Regions from separate parts of the Neorhizobium sp. USDA 3394 genome, predicted to be linked through region 4. Evidence: riboswitches for the same ligand, from Rfam matches in the RefSeq annotation. Region 4 holds a riboswitch; each other region holds the start of a gene.

Region 1 (3,529 bases), on a different contig from region 4:
ACGGAGTGCCTCGGCAACCGCTTCGGCGATCTCGGCATTGGCAATCATGCCGATTTTCACGGCATCGACCCGCACGTCGAGAAAGATCGCGCGGATCTGGTTTGCGACGAAGGCTGCGGGCACTGCATGCACGCCGCTGACCCCTTGGGTATTCTGGGCGGTCAGCGCCGTCAGCGCCGCCATGCCATAGGTGCCGCGCGCCGCGAAGGTTTTCAGGTCCGCCTGGATGCCGGCGCCGCCGGAAGGGTCCGAACCGGCTATCGACAGGACATTCTTGATGCTCACGTGCGTGCCCTTTCGATTTCCGCGGCGATCCTGCGGGCTGCGGCCCGCGGATCGGGCTGGCCGCAGATGGCGGAGACGACCGCGATGCCCTTTGCGCCGGCGGCGAGTGCAGGTCCGGCATGTTCCGCCTTGACGCCACCGATCGCGACCGCCGGAACCGGCGCCATGGCCGCGATGCGCGCAAGCCCGTCGAAACCGATCGGCTGCTTGTGGTCAGGCTTGGTGCTTGTCGCAAAGACGGGACCGATGCCCACATAATCAACGATCGACGGATCCACCCGCCGCGCCAGGTTCTCGGTCTCGACCGAGAGGCCGAGGATCATGCCATGGCCGACGCGCTGCCGCGCCATCACGGCGACCATATCGCTCTGGCCGACATGCAGGCCTTCGGCGCCGATCGCGATCGCCGCTTCCACGTCGTCGTTGATGATCAGCGGCACGCCGGTGCCTGCCAGAACCGCCTTCAGCGCACGGCCGGTTTCGATCATCTGCGCTGTGTCCGCCTGCTTGTCGCGGAGCTGGACGATGGTCGCGCCGCCGGCGACCGCCAGCCTTGCCGTCTCGACCATGCCGATCTCCCGGCAGAGATCCGGATCGAGGACGAGATAGACGGAAAGATCGAAGGTCTTTTTCATGCGGAAACGATCCTTGCCTTGGCATCGAGTGTCTCGCCGGTCAGCGCCGCGAGACGGTCGAGGAAGATCGGCGAGAAGAAGCCGGGCCCGGAGGCGGTGAAGGCCGCTTCCTCTCCCGCGACCGCGAACATCGCGAGTGCTGCGGCCGTCGCCTCGAAAGGATTGTCCGTGCTGGCCGCAAAGGCACCCACAAGGCAGGTAAGCGAGCAGCCGAGCGCGGTGACCCGCGGCATCAGGGCCGAACCACCGAGGATGCGGGCCGAACGCCGACTGTCGGTGACGAAATCCACCTCGCCGGTAACGGCCACCACGCAGCCCTGCCGCCGGGCGATGGCGATGGCGGAGCCTTCGGCCGCCGCGACGCTGTCGCCGCTGTCGACGCCATGGCCGCTCGACTGGCTGCCGGCCAGCGCGATGATTTCCGATGCATTGCCGCGGATGACGGTAGGTCGCAGTTCCATGAGCTCGGCAAGTGCGGCGCGGCGATAGGCGGTGGCATAATGGGCGACGGGATCGAGCACCCAGGGTTTGCCAGCTTCGGTGGCGGCTTCGGCCGCGGCCTTCATGCCGGCCAGGAAATCCGGCGACAGGGTGCCGATATTGATCGTCAGGGCCGAGGCGATGCGGGCGAATTCGCCGGCTTCTTCCTTCGTGTGCACCATGGCGGGGGAGGCGCCGGCCGCAAGCATCACGTTGGCGGCGATGTTCATGGCCACGAAATTGGTGATGTTCTGGACGAGCGGATTTTTCGCGCGCATCGCGGTCAGCAGCTGGCCGGGGGTCTCGCTAAGGGGCATTGTCGTGTGCATGTCTGCCTCGTTCGGCGGGGCAGGCGCGGGGCGCGGTTGTCAGCGCCCGGACGACTCCCTCCGCCAGCATGATCTGGTTCAGGTTCTAAGGGTGCTTCTCAGCCCGGCTCTGCCGGACGCCCCTGTCTTCACCATGGCTTACAGCAAAGATAATGCGCTTCGCCAGTGATTTTTTCTGATTTTGGGCCTTGCAGCTCTAGTCGCTAGAGGTTGTAGAGACGAGGCTCGGTCCAAACGGGAAAGAGACGATGAGCGCGACGACACAGGCACGATACAAGGTTGGCGGCATGGATTGCGCCAGCTGCGCGACGAAGATCGACACCGCGGTGCGCCGCATGCCGGGCGTCGAGGACGTGTCCGTTTCGGTGGCTTCGGGCACGATGACGGTGAGGCATGACGGGACCGGTGATCTTGTCGCCATCGAGAAGAAGGTCGTGGGGTTGGGTTATTCGCTCAGGGCTTTGGGAAGGGGCAAACTCCCGATCACCCCCATTGAGGGGGAGATCCGCGGGACGCACGACCACGACCACCATCATCACGCCCATGATGGCGCGCACGATCATTCCCCTCACGACCACGGCTCTACCGAAATTGAAGGCCTGCACGGCCACGATCACGGTCCGATGGAGGGACCGTGGTGGAAATCGGCCAAGGGCCGATTGACGATCCTGGTCGGTGTTGCGTTGGCCGTGGCTTACGGGATCGGCCACCTGCTGCCGGCCTATGACGCTTACATTTTCACGGCCGCGATGCTGATCGGCCTCGTGCCGATTGCCCGTCGCGCCGTCATGGCCGCATTTGCCGGCACGCCGTTTTCCATCGAGATGCTGATGACGATCGCCGCCGTCGGTGCTGTTGTCATCGATGCGTCGGAAGAGGCGGCGGCCGTGGTTTTCCTGTTCCTGATCGGCGAACTGCTGGAAGGGGTGGCAGCCGGCAAGGCGCGGCAGAGCATCCAGAGCCTGACGGCGCTGGTGCCGAAGAACGCGCTGCTCGAAGAGAACGGCCGGGCCCGTGAAGTGCCGGCCGAGAGCCTTGCCGTCGGCGCGATCATCCTCGTGCGTCCCGGCGACCGCATTTCAGCGGACGGCATCATCATTGCCGGCGAAAGTGCAATCGACGAAGCGCCGGTGACGGGGGAAAGTACGCCGGTTGCCAAGGGTATCGGCGATACGGTGTTTGCCGGCACGATCAACGGCGATGCGGCCTTGCGGGTCCGCGTGACGGCCGCCGCCGAGGACAATACCATTGCCCGCGTGGTGCGGCTGGTCGAGGAGGCGCAGGAGAGCAAGGCCCCGACCGAACGCTTCATCGACCGGTTCTCCCGCTATTACACGCCGGGTGTCGTCGCCGTTGCGGCTTTGGTCGCCATCCTGCCACCGCTTGTCGGCGGCGAGTCCTGGAGCGAGTGGGTCTATAAGGGCCTGGCGATACTCTTGATCGGTTGCCCCTGTGCTCTGGTCATCTCGACACCGGCGGCAATCGCCGCGTCGCTGTCGTCAGGCGCCCGCCGCGGTCTGCTGATGAAGGGTGGCGCGGTGCTCGAAACGCTCGGCAAGATCACCGCTGTCGCGCTCGACAAGACCGGAACGCTGACTGCCGGCAAACCTCAGGTGACCGACGTCATCGCCTTCGGCCGCAATGCGGAAGACGTGCTGCGTTTTGCTGCCGCTCTAGAGGCCGGATCGAGCCATCCGCTCGCCGTCGCCATCCTTGCCAAGGCTGCCGATGACGAGGTCGAGATCCCGGCTGCAGCGGATGCCAGGGCACTTGGCGGCAAGGGCGTGACGGCGACTGTCG
Region 2 (3,529 bases), 170 kb from region 4:
GTCAGAGCCGTCACATATGGAATGTGCGGCAGCGCGGCATTCTTAACCCTCCCCCTTGTGGGGGTCCGGAGGACGGGACGGGGCCAGCGACCCGTCCCCGGTTGGTGGCCGGCAGGCGGGAGGGGTTTTGATGCTGGATGAAGTCCCCTCCCCAACCCCTCCCCACAAGGGGGAGGGGCTCCACGCGCCGCCCCATGCCTTCATGTGATCGCCCTGCTCTTGAGGGGAGATAGGCTGGGCTGCAAGGCAGCGGGCTGAACTGCCTCGACGTCGAAGGACAGGATCAGCTCACGCCTTCCCCACCGGCATATAGAGATCTCCGCCGTCGCGATATTTCGCAGCCATGGCTTCCAGGCCCTCCTTCTGCGCCTCGGCGCGGATGTCATGCGAAATCCGCATCGAGCAGAATTTCGGGCCGCACATGGAGCAGAAATGCGCCACCTTGTGCGCCTCCTTGGGCAGCGTCTCGTCATGCATCGAACGCGCCGTTTCCGGATCGAGCGAGAGGTTGAACTGGTCCTCCCAGCGGAACTCGAAACGGGCGCGCGACAGCGCGTCGTCGCGCACCTGCGCCGCCGGGTGGCCCTTGGCGAGATCGGCGGCATGCGCCGCGATCTTGTAGGTGATGACGCCCACCTTGACGTCGTTGCGGTCCGGCAGGCCGAGATGTTCCTTGGGCGTGACGTAGCAGAGCATGGCGGTGCCGAACCAGCCGATCATGGCTGCCCCGATGCCCGACGTGATGTGGTCGTAGCCCGGCGCGATATCGGTGGTCAGCGGCCCGAGCGTATAGAACGGCGCCTCGCCGCAGACGGCGAGCTGCTTGTCCATGTTCGCCTTGATCTTGTGCATCGGCACATGGCCGGGGCCTTCGATCATCACCTGGCAATCCTTCGCCCAGGCGATCTTCGTCAGCTCGCCGAGGGTCTCCAGTTCAGCGAACTGCGCCGCATCGTTGGCATCGGCGATCGAACCGGGGCGAAGGCCGTCGCCGAGCGAGAACGACACGTCGTAGGCCCGGGCGATGTCGCAGATTTCCTCGAAATGCTCGTAGAGAAAACTCTCCTTGTGGTGATGCAGACACCACTTGGCCATGATCGAGCCGCCGCGGGAGACTATGCCGGTGACGCGGTTGACGGTGAGCGGGATATAGGCGAGCCGCACGCCCGCATGGATGGTGAAATAGTCGACACCCTGCTCGGCCTGCTCGATCAGCGTGTCGCGATAGACCTCCCAGGTCAGGTCCTCGGCAATGCCGTTCACCTTTTCGAGCGCCTGGTAGAGCGGCACGGTGCCGATCGGCACCGGCGAATTGCGGATGATCCATTCGCGGATATTGTGGATGTTGCGGCCGGTCGACAGGTCCATGACCGTATCGGCGCCCCAGCGGATCGCCCAGACCATCTTCTCGACTTCCTCGGCCATCGACGAGGTGACGGCCGAATTGCCGATATTGGCATTGATCTTCACCAGGAAGTTCCGGCCGATGATCATCGGTTCGGATTCGGGATGGTTGATGTTGGCGGGAATGATCGCCCGGCCTTCCGCGACTTCGCGCCGAACGAACTCGGGTGTCACGAAGTCCGGCACATGGGCGCCGAAACTTTCGCCGTCGCGGATGAGCGGCTCGCTGGCCGCCTGCCGGCCGAGATTCTCGCGGATGGCGACGAATTCCATCTCCGGCGTGACGATGCCGGCCCGCGCATAGGCGAGCTGGGTGACGGCCCTGCCCACCTTCGCCTTGAAAGGCTGGTTGCGGACCGGGAATTCCGGCGTCAGGTGGCTCCCGGACACGAAGCCGTTATCCTCCGGCCTGACGATGCGGCCCTCATAGGCCTCGACATCGCGGCGGGCGGCAATCCAGTTTTCACGCAGGCGCGGCAGGCCCGCGTCGATGCTGATCGCGGCACCTTCCACCGTGTAGGGACCGGAAGAATCGTAGACGGTGACCGGCGGTTCGCCGGAGGTCGGATGCAATGCGATCTGACGCATCGGCACGCGGATGTCCGGATGGATCGTTCCTGCTTTCAGGACTTTCATGGAAGCGGGAAGCGGGCCGGTGGTGACGACCGGGGTAAGCTTGGTGGTTGCGATATTCATGGCTCAAGGCTCCAAGGTTTGACGTTTGGAGACCCAGTTCCAGTGTTGGAATGATGGAAAAACACCCCGGAATCCGAAGGACGGTTTCCCATCCTCGCTGCCGCAGCGCCCGCACCGTCCCTACGCCAGTATGAACTGGATCAGGTTCAACGGGTCACTGCGCCTCGGCCGGCCAAAGCCGGTCCGACCAGCAGTATCTCAGCCCCTTGGCGGGACCCCCCTGGTGAATGGCGCCATCAGAAACCCGCGGGCCGTTGATGTCAAGCCGGGCCATGCCGATGGTAATCGATCGGATTTTACGGAATCCCGCATCCCTAACTTCACGACGTTTATTACCGGAATCTTATGCTTTCCTGCGTAGTAAAGTCTCCAGCGATGAACGCAGAATTCGAACGATCCGGAGACGTCGAGATGAACGAGACCATTCGCGAATTGCTCACACGGGTAGGCGGCCTTCCGGTCGCTGTGACCGAGCTGGAAGACGGCGCCGATCTTTATGCGGCCGGCCTCTCCTCCTTTGCGTCCGTGCAACTGATGCTGGGCCTGGAAGAGGCCTTCGACATCGAGTTTCCCGACAGCCTTTTGAACCGCAAGTCCTTCGCCAGCATAGCGGCGATCGAGCAGACGGTTTCGCATATCCTGAAAGCGCGCGAGGCCGCTTGAGATGAGCCTCCCTGCCTTTGCCGCCGACATGAGCCTGAGCGCCCGCGCTCACCGCGTGGCAACCGTAGCGGCCGAATTTGCCGACCGTGTCGACCATGACGGCCGCTTCCCCCGCGAGGCCGTCGATGCCATGAGGGCCGAGCGCCTGATCGGTATCCAGATCCCGGCCGCGTTCGGCGGCGAGGGCGCTTCGATCACCGAGATCGCCGAGGTCTGCTCCATCCTGGGACAGGCCTGCGCCGCGAGCGCCATGGTTTTCGCCATGCACCAGATCAAGGTTTCGAGCCTCGTCGAGCACGGTGGCGACAGCGAATGGCACAGGGACTTCATGCGCGAGCTTGCCGGCCGCCAGCTTCTCGTCGCCTCCGCGACGACCGAGGGCGGCATCGGCGGCAATATGCGCAACTCCATCTGCGCGATCGAGGTCGAGGGCGACACCTGCCGCCTGACGAAGGACGCGACGGTGATTTCCTACGGCGCCCATGCCGATGCGATCATGGTCACCTCGCGCTCCAACGAGAAGGCCGCACCGACCGACCAGGTCATGACCGTCTTCAAGCAAGGCCAGTATAGCCTGCAGAAGACCGTCGACTGGGATACGCTCGGCATGCGCGGCACCTGCTCCGACGGTTTCCTCTTCAGGGGTGAAGCGCCGTCCGTCCAGATCTTCCCAAAGCCGTTCGCCGAGATCGCGGCGCAGTCGATGCTCGCCACCTCGCATCTCCTCTGGAGCGCGGTCTGGTACGGGATCGCCGCCGATGCGGTA
Region 3 (3,529 bases), 3.0 Mb from region 4:
GCAGCGCCGGTCACCCTTTGGCTGCTTCTGTCCTTCGCGGCGCCGATGTTCGTGGTCCTCGTGCTCTCCCTGCACGAGTATCCCGATCCTTTCGGCCCGCTGTTCCTGGCGCCGTCGATCGCCCAGTTCCGGGACATCGTCTCCGACAGTTTCTATTTCGGCGTCGTTTCCGAAACCATCCTGCTCGGCCTCGGCGTTACGGTGATCACCGCGCTTCTCGGTTATCCGCTCGCCCACTGGCTGGCGCGGATGCCGGTAAAATACCGCGCGGCCGCGTTCGCCGTCATCCTCATTCCGCTGCTCACCAATGTCGTGGTGCGCTCGCTCGGCATCATCCTGCTGCTTGCGCCGGAAGGGCTGATCAATTCGGTCACCGGCCTCGTAGGCATTCCGCCTGCGAGATACATGCTGTTCACCCATGGCGCGGTCGCGGTCGCGCTGGCGCAGGTGTTTCTGCCGTTCATGGTGCTGGCGCTTTACGACAACCTGCAGAACACTTCGCCGCGCGTGCATGAGGCGGCCCAGAGCCTTGGCGCGTCTCCGGCGGTCCGGTTCCTCACGGTGGACCTGCCGCTTTCGCTGCCGGGCCTGCGGTCCGGCGCCATCATCGTTTTCCTGATGGCGACCACGGCCTATGTGTCCGCTTCGCTGCTCGGCGGCAAGAAGGTCTGGACCACAGGTATGCTGGTGTTGCAGGAGGCGATCAAGAACCTCAACGCACCGCTTGCCGCAGCACTTGCGATCATCATGACGGTGACCGGTCTCGCGTTTGCGGCGCTCTGCGCCTATCTCCTCAACCGCCTCATGCCGTGGCTGAAGGGCAAGCCCAGCAATCCATGGAGCATTCCGCGCTGGATCGTGCCGGTCATCGACATTCTCGGGCCGCTCGTTTCGAAACTGCTGCTCGCCACCTCGCTGCTGCTCCTGCTGCTGCCGCTGGTGCTGGTCTGCATCCAGAGTTTCAACGACGTGCCGCAGGCGACCGCGTCCGGTTTCCGCGGCTTCACGCTGAAATGGTACGAAGCGGTGTTCTTTGCGGGGACCTATGCGGATGCCTTCTGGGTGTCGGTGCAGCTTGCCGTCACCTCGATGCTGGTGGCGCTTGCGCTCTCGCTACCGGCGGCGTTTGCGCTCGCCCGTTATCCGTTCAAGGGCCGCTCGGCGCTTCTGACCTTCTGGCTGCTGCCGATGTCGCTGCCGCATGTGGCGATCGGCGTCGGCATGCTGCGGCTGCTGCAGATCTACCTGATCATTCCACCCTTTTTCGGCCTCGTGGCAATCCACGTGATCGTCATCCTTCCCTTCGCCATCACGCTTCTGACCACCTCGGTCATGGGGCTCGACCGGGCGCAGGAAGAGGCGGCGGCGAGCCTCGGGGCAAGCCCTGCGCGGCGGTTCTTCCTGATCATCATGCCGGGTCTGGCGCCGGGACTGTTTGCTGCCGGCATCGTCGGTTTCCTCCTGAGCTTCGGCGAGGTGACGGTGACGAGCTTCCTCACCACCGCCCGCCTGACGACGCTGCCGGTCCGCATCTATTCGGAATCGACCTTCAGCCTGGAGCCGACGGCGCATGCCATCTCGGCCGTGCTGATCGTCTTCACGGTCATTGCGCTGGTGCTGGTGGGCCGGGTGGTCCGTCTCGACAGGCTCTACGCACGCTGAATTGGAAACGATGGCGGGCCGGCCGGACCGCTTGACAGGCATACTGAAAACCGACAGTTATCGTCCCATTCCGAGGGGAGCATCTTGACGATGCTGAGATGGCGCTGAGCCGGACCCTTGAACCTGATCCGGGTCATGCCGGCGTAGGAACGGAAATAGGCGTCATCCGACGATTTTTCTCTTCTCCGCTTCACCTGGATCTCCGTGATTGAGCTGATCTGGAGATCGACCGATGACATTCATTCTTTCCGTTGTCCCAAAAGGATATCCAGCCGTCGCGTCTGGATTCGACGCGTAGCATCATGCGCGCCTCCCACGCGGTCATCGGCCTCGTCTTGCTTGTCGCCCTCTGGCAAGCGGGCGTCTGGCTGTTTGCTCCGCCTCGCTATATTCTGCCGTCTCCCATTGCCGTCGCGTCCGCCTTTCTGCGGCAGCCCGGCTTCCTGCTGCAGAACAGTCTCGTCACGCTGACGGAAATCGTCTTCGGGCTGGTGATCGGTGCTGGTCTCGGGATCGCCACCGCCTTCGGTGTCGCAGCGCTGCCGCGGCTCGGCCGTCTGGTCTGGCCGATGGTGCTGATCCTGCAGGCCTTTCCCGTCTTCGTGCTGGCGCCGATACTGGTTCTGTGGCTCGGTTTCGGCCTCGCCTCGAAGGTGGCGATGACGACGATCATCATCTTCTTTCCGGTCGCCTCCGCCTTTGCCGACGGTCTTCGCCGCACCGATCAGGAAATCCTCGATGCCGTTTCGCTGGAGGGCGCCTCGCACTGGCAGACGCTGGTGTCGATGCGCGTGCCGCTGGCGATCCCGAGCCTCGTCTCGGGCCTCAGGGTCGCAGCCCCGCTGGCGCCGCTCGGTGCCGTCGTCGGCGAATGGGTCGGTGCGTCGGGTGGCCTCGGTTTCGTGATGGTCCAGGCCAATGCGCGCATGCAGACCGATACGGTGTTCGCGGCCATGACCATACTCGCCATCCTCACCCTCATTTTGCGGCTTCTCATCGACCGGCTGACGGCCGGTCTCGCCCCCTGGGCCAGCGAAGCCGATCCTTCATCCCAATCTGCATCAAGGAGTTCCGTTCGATCATGATCCGTATCCTCACCGCCTCCGTCATCGCGCTCGCCAGCTTGGCCGCGCCCACGCAGGCGGCCGACAAGCTGAGCGTGCTGCTCGAATGGTTCGTCAATCCGGATCACGCGCCGATGGTCATCGCCCAGCAGCGCGGCCTGTTTTCCGATGCGAACCTCGATGTTGAGCTGATTCCGCCGTCCGACCCTTCTGCGGTGCCGCGCCTGGTCTCCGCAAGCCAGGCGGATATCGGCATCCACTACCAGCCCAATCTCTATCTCGACCATGAGGCGGGCCTGCCGCTGGTGCGGTTCGGCACGCTGGTCGAGACACCCTTGAACACCGTGACGGTGCTGGCGGACGGTCCGATCAAGAGCCTCAAGGACCTGAAGGGCAAGAAGGTCGGCTTCTCCGTCACCGGTTTCGAGGATGCCATGCTGAAGCGCATGCTGGCCTCGGAAGGCCTGTCCAACAACGATGTCGAGCTGATCAACGTCAACTTCTCGCTGTCGCCGTCGCTGATCGGCGGCAAGGTCGATGCGACGCTCGGCGGGTTCCGCAACTTCGAGCTGACCCAGATGAAGCTGGAAGGCCATGCGGGCCGTGCATTTTTCCCGGAAGAGCACGGCGTTCCGGCCTACGATGAGCTGATCTTCGTCACCCGCCGCGATTCTGCCGCCGACAACCGCCTGCCGCGCTTCCTGCATGCGGTAGAACAGGCGTCGATCTTCATCACCAACCATCCGCAGGAAGCCTGGCAGCTTTTCATCAAGGCCTATCCGAACCTCGACGACGAGCTGAAC
Region 4 (3,529 bases):
AGGCGATCGAGCGCGAGGAACACTGGCTGCGTTATGGCGTGACGGCGCGCCGCAAGCGCAACATGCGCCGCCTCGGCGAGCTGCAGACGATGCGCAGCAATTACCGCGGCCACAAGGGACCGCAGGGCACGGTCCAGGCGAGCGTCAGCGAAGGCCGCGAATCCGGCAAGCTGGTCATCGAAGCCGAAAACATCACCAAGAGCTACGATCGGCCGATCGTCGCGCCCTTCTCCATCCGCGTGCATCGCGGCGACTGCATCGGCCTCGTCGGCCCGAACGGCGCCGGCAAGACCACACTGCTGAAGATGCTGACCGGCCAGCTGGCGCCCGATACCGGCACCGTCAAGCTCGGCACCAACCTGGAAATCGCCACGCTCGACCAGAAGCGCGAGGACCTGAACCCCGAGGACACGCTGTCCCATTATCTGACGGACGGCCGCGGCGAGACGCTGCTGGTCAACGGCGAGCAGCGGCATGTCGCAGGCTACATGAAGGACTTCCTGTTCCAGCCGGAACAGATCAGGACACCGATCAAGAACCTGTCCGGCGGCGAGCGCGCGAGGCTGATGCTCGCCCGCATCATGGCCCGGCCTTCCAATCTGCTCATCCTCGACGAACCGACCAACGACCTCGACATCGAGACTCTGGACCTGCTGCAGGAAATCGTCGCCGGCTACACCGGCACCGTCATCCTCGTCAGCCACGACCGCGACTTCCTCGACCGCACCGTGACCTCGACCATTGCCCCCGCCAATCCGGACGCACCGGATGGCCGCTGGATCGAATATGCCGGCGGATACTCGGATATGCTGGCGCAGCGGAAAGGCGCGCAGGAAGAACGGCGCCGTGCGGAAAAGGCCGACAAGGCAAGGACCGAATCTTCGGCACCCACCGCTGACGTCCAGAAGGGCAAAGGCAAACTTTCCTACAAGCAGAAATTCGCGCTTGAAAACCTGCCGAAGGAAATGGCGAAAGCCGAGGCCGAGATCGCCGCCCGCGAGAAGAAGATGGCCGATCCCAACCTCTTCACCAAGGATCCCGCCGCCTTCAACAAGCTGGCCGCTGAGATGGAAAAGCTTCGCCAAAACATCAGCAAAATGGAAGAAGAATGGCTCGAGCTCGAAATGCTACGTGAGGAAATCGAGGGCTGATTTTAGATTTGTTAAGCTTAACAATTAGTTAGCTATAAAAATATTTGTCGCGGACCGGAACATATGATGTCCCGAGACGTTCTGGGTATGAATAGTGGTCGAAATGTCCCGGAGACGGATCGGCCTGCCGGGAACCGATCAACCGAATGGGGACATCCAATGCTGACAAATGTTACGCGTCGTCGGCTGGCCACTGAGGCGATGAATCAGAGAGTTATGATTGTCGAAGACGAGTTTCTGATCGCGCTCGATGTGGCTGAGACGATCGAAGCCATGGGCCTCAAAGTCGCGGGTTTTGCCAATGCCCGCAAACACGCCCTCGCACTCGCCGCCTATGCCGATATCGCCCTGGTCGATGTCAATCTTTCGGACGGGCGAACCGGTCCTGAGATCGGCCGCGAGCTTGCCGAGCAATACGGCATTACCGTCGTATTCATGACGGGTAATCCGGACGACGTGAAAGCCGGCGTCAAAGGCTCGCTCGGCGTCCTGACGAAACCGGTCATGCCCGATGTCGTCGAGAAGACGATCGACTACGCCGTTGCCAACCGGCTCGGCGGCATGGCGATCGTGCCGCGTGAACTGAAAGTTTTTCCGCAGAACCACTGAGCATGTTGCTCCCGTAGAATTCGCCTTGAGCCGGTCGCAGACCGCCTCTTGCCAGCTATCTCCCTCGCCGCTAAATCTGATCCTGCTCTAACGGGGTGCCGCGCGTTTTCGTGCGGCTGAGAGGCCTTTGGCCAACCCGCGGAACCTGATCCGGTTAACACCGGCGGAGGGATTAGACGGCTCTTCATCAGCGCCTATTCCCCTTTGTCACCAAAACGAGGAACGCTGATGCGCAGCATCATTCTTTCGATATTCGCGGCCACGGCCGCCTTTTCCCTGTCCGCGCCCGCCGAAGCGCAGGAAAAGACGCTGACCGTCTATACCTATGAGAGCTTCATCTCCGATTGGGGTCCAGGACCTAAGGTCAAGGAGACCTTCGAAAAGACCTGCGCCTGCAAGCTCAACTTCGTCGGCGTCGCCGATGGCGTGGCGCTTCTCACCCGCCTGAAGCTGGAGGGTCCCGGCACCGACGCCGATATCGCGCTGGGCCTCGATACCAACCTGATCTCCGAGGCGAAGGCGACCGGCCTGTTCGAGCCGCATGGGCTCGACGCCTCCGGGGCCAAGGTGCCGGGCAATTACAGCGACGACACGTTCATTCCCTACGATTACGGCCATTTCGCCGTCGTCTACGACAGCCAGGCAATGAAGAGCCCTCCGAAAAGCCTCAAGGAACTGGTGGAGGGCGATCCGGCACAGAAGATCGCCATCGAGGACCCGCGCACGTCGACGCCCGGCCTCGGCCTGCTGCTCTGGGTGAAATCGATCTATGGCGACCAGGCACCGGAGGCCTGGGCCAAGCTCCGGAAACGCGTGCTGACCGTCACGCCAGGCTGGTCGGAGGCCTATGGCCTGTTCACCAAGGGCGAAGTGCCGATGGTGTTTTCCTACACGACCTCGCCGGCCTATCACATGGTCGAGGAGAAGACGGACCGCTACCAGGCCGCCTCCTTTTCCGAAGGACATTACATCCAGATCGAGGTCGCCGGCATGCTGAGGGGGGCGAAGGACAAGGATCTGGCGAAACAGTTCCTGAAATTCATGGTGTCGCCCGCATTCCAGGACGTCATCCCGACCACCAACTGGATGATGCCGGCCGCCAAGACCTCCCAGCCGCTCCCCGACGCTTTCAACAAGCTGGTGCAGCCGACCAAGACTTTCCTGATGGGGTCGGACCAGGTGGCCAAGAACCGGCAGGCGTGGATCGACGAATGGCTGACCGCCATGAGCATGAACTGATCCCATGCTGACGCGAGCCGAGCGGAGACGCGGGATAGGCTGGGGGCTGCTGAGCCTTGTCGGAATCGCCTTCTTCGTCGGCATCGCAGTCGCCGCCCTTCTCTCCTGGGACGCCGGTGACACCCAGAGCCGGCTGTTCACCGCCTATACCTGGCGAATCCTGCGCTTCACCCTGCTGCAGGCGGTTCTTTCGACGCTGCTGTCGGTCATCTTCGCGCTTCCCGTTGCTCTCGCGCTTGCACGCCGCCCAAGCTTTCCGGGCCGAGTATGGGTCATCCGGCTGATGGCATTGCCGATGGGCCTGCCGATGCTGATCGGTGCGCTCGGCCTGATCGGCATCTGGGGACGGCAGGGAGTAATGAACAGCCTGCTATTGAAACTTGGACTCGAACAGCCGATCAGCATTTACGGCCTTTCCGGCATATTGCTGGCCCATGTGTTCTTCAACCTGCCGCTCGCCGCAAGGCTGCTGCTCGCGGCACTGGAACGGTTGCCGGCGGAATATTGGCTCCTCTCCTCCAGCCTCGGAA

What was found. A riboswitch is a leader RNA that binds a small molecule or an ion and turns the genes downstream of it on or off. The one in region 4 is predicted to bind thiamine pyrophosphate.
Region 1: it holds a riboswitch for thiamine pyrophosphate, as region 4 does, so the genes downstream of both, thiM (hydroxyethylthiazole kinase) here and thiB (thiamine ABC transporter substrate binding subunit) in region 4, are expected to answer to the same signal.
Region 2: it holds a riboswitch for thiamine pyrophosphate, as region 4 does, so the genes downstream of both, thiC (phosphomethylpyrimidine synthase ThiC) here and thiB (thiamine ABC transporter substrate binding subunit) in region 4, are expected to answer to the same signal.
Region 3: it holds a riboswitch for thiamine pyrophosphate, as region 4 does, so the genes downstream of both, ACZ9EJ_RS05420 (ABC transporter permease) here and thiB (thiamine ABC transporter substrate binding subunit) in region 4, are expected to answer to the same signal.

Annotation. Positions count from the first base shown of each region.
Region 1 is NZ_JBWCDU010000002.1:1,802,032-1,805,560, reverse strand. It holds gene thiD (bifunctional hydroxymethylpyrimidine kinase/phosphomethylpyrimidine kinase) at 1-285, opposite strand, end outside; gene thiE (thiamine phosphate synthase) at 282-920, opposite strand; gene thiM (hydroxyethylthiazole kinase) at 917-1,717, opposite strand; TPP riboswitch at 1,768-1,863, opposite strand; gene ACZ9EJ_RS30090 (heavy metal translocating P-type ATPase) at 1,978-3,529, shown strand, end outside.
Region 2 is NZ_JBWCDU010000001.1:3,948,033-3,951,561, reverse strand. It holds gene thiC (phosphomethylpyrimidine synthase ThiC) at 289-2,100, opposite strand; TPP riboswitch at 2,200-2,332, opposite strand; gene ACZ9EJ_RS19475 (acyl carrier protein) at 2,512-2,763, shown strand; gene ACZ9EJ_RS19470 (acyl-CoA dehydrogenase family protein) at 2,765-3,529, shown strand, end outside.
Region 3 is NZ_JBWCDU010000001.1:1,141,796-1,145,324, forward strand. It holds gene ACZ9EJ_RS05415 (ABC transporter permease subunit) at 1-1,662, shown strand, start outside; TPP riboswitch at 1,726-1,829, shown strand; gene ACZ9EJ_RS05420 (ABC transporter permease) at 1,965-2,747, shown strand; gene ACZ9EJ_RS05425 (ABC transporter substrate-binding protein) at 2,744-3,529, shown strand, end outside.
Region 4 is NZ_JBWCDU010000001.1:4,118,208-4,121,736, reverse strand. It holds gene ACZ9EJ_RS20165 (ABC-F family ATP-binding cassette domain-containing protein) at 1-1,151, shown strand, start outside; gene ACZ9EJ_RS20160 (response regulator) at 1,311-1,760, shown strand; TPP riboswitch at 1,842-1,949, shown strand; gene thiB (thiamine ABC transporter substrate binding subunit) at 1,989-2,999, shown strand; gene thiP (thiamine/thiamine pyrophosphate ABC transporter permease ThiP) at 3,004-3,529, shown strand, end outside.